One region of the Trinickia acidisoli genome, then DNA from elsewhere that is predicted to be linked to it. Evidence: predicted binding sites of a transcription regulator. Region 1 holds the regulator's gene; the other holds the start of a gene.

Region 1 (2,202 bases):
AATTGGGCGAGATAGCGACGCACGGCGCGCGGGGTCGGCGCGTCGGGCGTGCCGAGATTGATCAGCAGCACGGCGACGCGATGAGATAGGGCGGGCTGCGAAGGCAACTCGAGATCGAAACGCATGAGCGATAGGAAGCGCCCTAGGGCGAGGCTTAAGCGCAGCGCGAAGACGGCGCGGCTGAGGTTGACGTGAGGACCATTATAGCGACGCGATTGCGGCCGCCCATCGTCCATCCGGCCAATGGCGCGCAGGCCGGCATGCGGGCACGATAGCCATGTCCGCCACCGTGCGCACCGATTGCTCCGGATGCGCGCCGTGCGCCGACGGCTATTGCTGGCTGAGCGCGGTGGAAAGCAGGCGCGCGGTGATGTCCACGATCGGGATCACGCGGTTGTAGGCCATCCGCGTGGGGCCGATCACGCCGAGCGTGCCAACGATCTTGCCGTTCACCTCGTATGGCGCGGTCACGACGCTCATCTGCTCGATCGGCACGAGCATCGATTCGCCGCCGATGAAAATCTGCACGCCTTGCGCGTGGCTCGATACGTCGAGCAATTGAAGAAGGCTCGTCTTTTGATCGAACACGTCGAAAAGCTTGCGCAAGCGCGCCATGTCGGAGGACAAATCCGCCACTTCGAGGAGGTTGCGCTCGCCCGAAATCAGTACGGTGTCGCTCTCGTCGCTTTCCTCGGTGCTGGCCGTGACGGCGGCGTGCATCAGCGCCGTCATGTCGCCGCGCAGTTGGTCGATTTCCTCGCGCAGGCGCCGGCGCACCTCGTCGAACGAGAGCCCGCCGAAATGCGCATTGATGTAATTGGACGCTTCGATGAGCTGCGACGGCGAATAGTCGCGCTGGGTCGCCATCATGCGATTCTGAACGTCGCCTTCGGGCGTCACGATGATGAGCAAGATGCGCTTGGCCGAGAGGCGCATGAACTCGATCTGCTTGAACACGTGGCTGCGGCGCGGCGTCATCACCACGCCCGCGAACTGCGACAGGTTCGACAGCACGCTCGCCGCGGCCGCAACGACCTTCTGCGGCTCGCCGGGCTTCAAGGTCTTGCGAACGACGCGCTCGACGGCCTCGTCGTCCTGCACCGGCTCGACGGTCAGCATCGTGTCGACGAAGAGCCGATACCCGCGGGGCGTCGGAATCCGGCCGGCGGACGTGTGCGGACTCGCCACGAGCCCCAGCTCCTCCAGATCCGACATCACGTTGCGGATCGTCGCGGGGCTCAATTCGAGCCCCGAGTACCGCGACAAGGTGCGCGAGCCGACGGGCTGGCCTTCTGCGATATAGCGCTCGATCAGCGTTTTGAGGAGAGTTTGTGCGCGGGGTTCTAGCATGACGCAAAATTTTAGCCGAAGGCGTGCCCCCCGCGAGCGCGTAATGGCGCTCGAGCGTTCGCATGCGCACGGTGCAACACATAGGCCGGCAACACGCGACGCTGTGCCGGTGACGGGCGCGCCTGGCCGCCGGCGTCTTATCGGGACAACACCATTCTAGCGACAAATCGCTGCCGCGGGACGCCGCGCGCCGCCGCACCCGGTTCGGGCAAACCACGACGACGTTCTTTTCGACACACACCTATGGTGTAATGCCGGCATGGAAATTGGTAGCCAATTCAAGACAGTGGCGCTCGTTGGGCGCAGCAACACGCCAGGCATCGGTGAGCCGCTGACGGCGCTCGCCGCCTGTATCAAGAAGCGCGGCTTTGATGTCGTGTTCGAGGCCGAAACCGCTCTCGACATCGGCGTGTCGGGCTATCCGGCGCTGACGCCCGCCGAGATCGGTGCGCGCGCAGACGTCGCGATCGTACTCGGCGGCGACGGCACGATGCTCGGCATCGGCCGCCAACTCGCGCCTTACCGCACGCCGCTCATCGGGGTGAACCTGGGGCGCCTCGGCTTCATCACGGACATCCCGATCGCCGAGATGAGCCAGCGCGTGACCCAAATGCTGGCGGGCAGTTTCGAGCGCGAGGAGCGCACGCTGCTCGAAGCGCGTATCGTGCGCGACGGCGAGCCGATTTATCATGCGCTCGCGTTCAACGACGTCGTCGTCAACCGCAGCGGCTTTTCAGGCATGGCGGAACTGCGTGTGTCGGTCGACGGCCGCTTCATGTACATTCAGCGCTCGGACGGGCTCATCGTCGCCACCCCGACGGGCTCGACGGCCTATGCACTGTCCTCGCAAGG
Region 2 (2,202 bases), 210 kb from region 1:
GATCACGCCTTCCTTGCCGACCTTGTCCATCGCTTCCGCGATGCGATCGCCGATCGACGTATCGCTGTTCGCCGAGATCGCGCCCACTTGAGCGATTTCCTTGCTCGTCGTGCAGGGCTTGCTGACCTTGCGCAGTTCTTCCACGGCGGCGTGCACGGCCTTGTCGATGCCGCGCTTCAGATCCATCGGGTTCATGCCCGATGCGACGTACTTCATGCCTTCACGCACGATCGACTGAGCCAGCACCGTGGCCGTCGTCGTGCCGTCGCCGGCGTTGTCGCTCGTCTTGGACGCAACTTCCTTGACCATCTGCGCGCCCATGTTCTGGAGCTTGTCTTCGAGCTCGATTTCCTTGGCGACCGACACGCCATCCTTCGTGACCGTCGGGCCGCCGAAGCTGCGTTCGAGGACGACGTTGCGACCCTTCGGGCCCAGCGTGACCTTCACCGCGTTCGCAAGGATGTTCACGCCTTCAACCATCTTGGCGCGAGCGCTGTCGCCGAATACGACGTCTTTAGCTGCCATCTTCTAACTCCTTGAAATCTTTGTGGAATACGGTTCTGGACGGGGTTACTTCTGAACGACCGCCATGATGTCTTCTTCGCGCATCACCAGCAGTTCCTGGCCGTCGACCTTGACGGTTTGGCCTGCGTACTTGCCGAACAGGATGCGATCGCCGACTTTGACGTCGAGCGCGATTTGGTCACCCTTATCGTTGCGCTTGCCCGGCCCGATCGCGAGCACTTCGCCTTGATCCGGCTTTTCGGCCGCGGCTTCAGGGATCACGATGCCCGAGGCGGTCTTGGTTTCCTGATCCAAACGCTTCACGATGACGCGATCGTGCAAGGGACGAAGGTTCATGCTTACTCCTCTCTGGGTTTGAGACTGAAGAACGCTGAAAGTAAGGCCGCCGGAACGGCCCGGACGGATTTTTTGTTAGCACTCAAGTGCAGCGAGTGCTAATTATATGGACCGAGTGGGGCAAATTCAAGGGAGGACGAGAAGGACTTTTGGGGTGCCCGCTATGTCAGCGAGGGAAGAAACGAGGCAATGTGGAGCAACGACATCGAACCAAGGGATAACCCTAGGATTCTGTCCCACTGAGGCCGAGCGTCGGGCAAACGTCGATTGGGCCACGAACCGGCTGCAATCGTTCAATTGTTCGAAAGGTTATTTGCCTGCGCCGGTGGACGGTAGGCAAGTAAGCACGAGCACGCTACCTTTGCTCGTCACGGCCCGGACAATCGCCGCATGAGATAGAGACAGGCTCGGTCCGCATGACCATTGCGCAACGAGATCGGCTTTGCAAGCATTGGCCTGTCCGCCTCCCATCGTCGGATCGATCGCGTAACGGCAGGTCTCGAGCGAATCGCAATGTGCCGCGAGATCGCGCGTGACGTTGCCGCGATGTGCGCCGCAGTTGGCGCCGTAAGTGCCGGATTCGATTCGAATGGATTGTGCGAACGCATTCGCTCCGAATCCCAGCATCGCGGCGAGACACATGACCGAGCCGATCTGTCGAAGCATGGCAACCTCGCTCTGGCGGATCGCGCGTGCGATCTCGCCTAAGTCAACTCGCCCGATTGCAACGATGCCGGCCATCCGCCTTGCAGCACGCGCAATGCGCTTGCCGCACGCGGATGGATATCCCTAACGCCGCATCATCCCGCCGCCGAACCCGCGCGCCCCGCCCGCGCCTCCATGCCATCCCGCCGCGCTGGACCAACCACCGCGCCCATGGCCGAAGTGGCCGCGATTCATCGGATGGAAACGGTGGAAACGGTCGACGAATACGAACGAAGCGCCAACGCCGAGCACCACCGGCGCGCCCCAAAACCATGGTCCATCATAATAGTAGTAAGGGTACGGGTAGCCGGCGACAGGATAGAGATTGCCGGCTTCGTCAGTCTGCATGATCTGCCACGTGCCGTCCGGCTGCTGGCACGCCCAACCGCTGATCTGCTGTTCGGCACCGTTGATTTGCGCGTGGCCCGTGACCGGCTGGCATGCCGGGCTGGCCGCCGGGGCGTCGGGATAAGATTGCGCGGCGGCCGGCAGCGCGGAGCCCACTCCAACGCCGCATATCGTCGCGAGAATCACATAAAAGGTCTTGCACATGATTTCGCCCTGCTTCGACCTCCAGCACTGCAGCTCGCACACGCGCGCCAGCGCCGTAAAGACGCGGTCGGTTCGCCTCGGCAC

What was found. Region 1 encodes HrcA, which represses chaperone genes, less so after heat shock. Its sites were predicted from a motif close to TTAGCACTCNNNNNNNNNGAGTGCTAA; they were not measured.
Region 2: the regulator HrcA is predicted to act here: its motif matches at 937-963, upstream of groES (co-chaperone GroES).

The regions. Positions count from the first base shown of each region.
Region 1 covers NZ_JAFLRG010000001.1:801,312-803,513, reverse strand. Annotated here, with positions in the region: gene hemH (ferrochelatase) at 1-125, opposite strand, end outside; gene hrcA (heat-inducible transcriptional repressor HrcA) at 331-1,350, opposite strand; gene J3485_RS03695 (NAD kinase) at 1,610-2,202, shown strand, end outside.
Region 2 covers NZ_JAFLRG010000001.1:1,011,376-1,013,577, reverse strand. Annotated here, with positions in the region: gene groL (chaperonin GroEL) at 1-525, opposite strand, end outside; gene groES (co-chaperone GroES) at 571-861, opposite strand; gene J3485_RS04625 (hypothetical protein) at 1,171-1,527, opposite strand; gene J3485_RS04620 (hypothetical protein) at 1,651-2,118, opposite strand.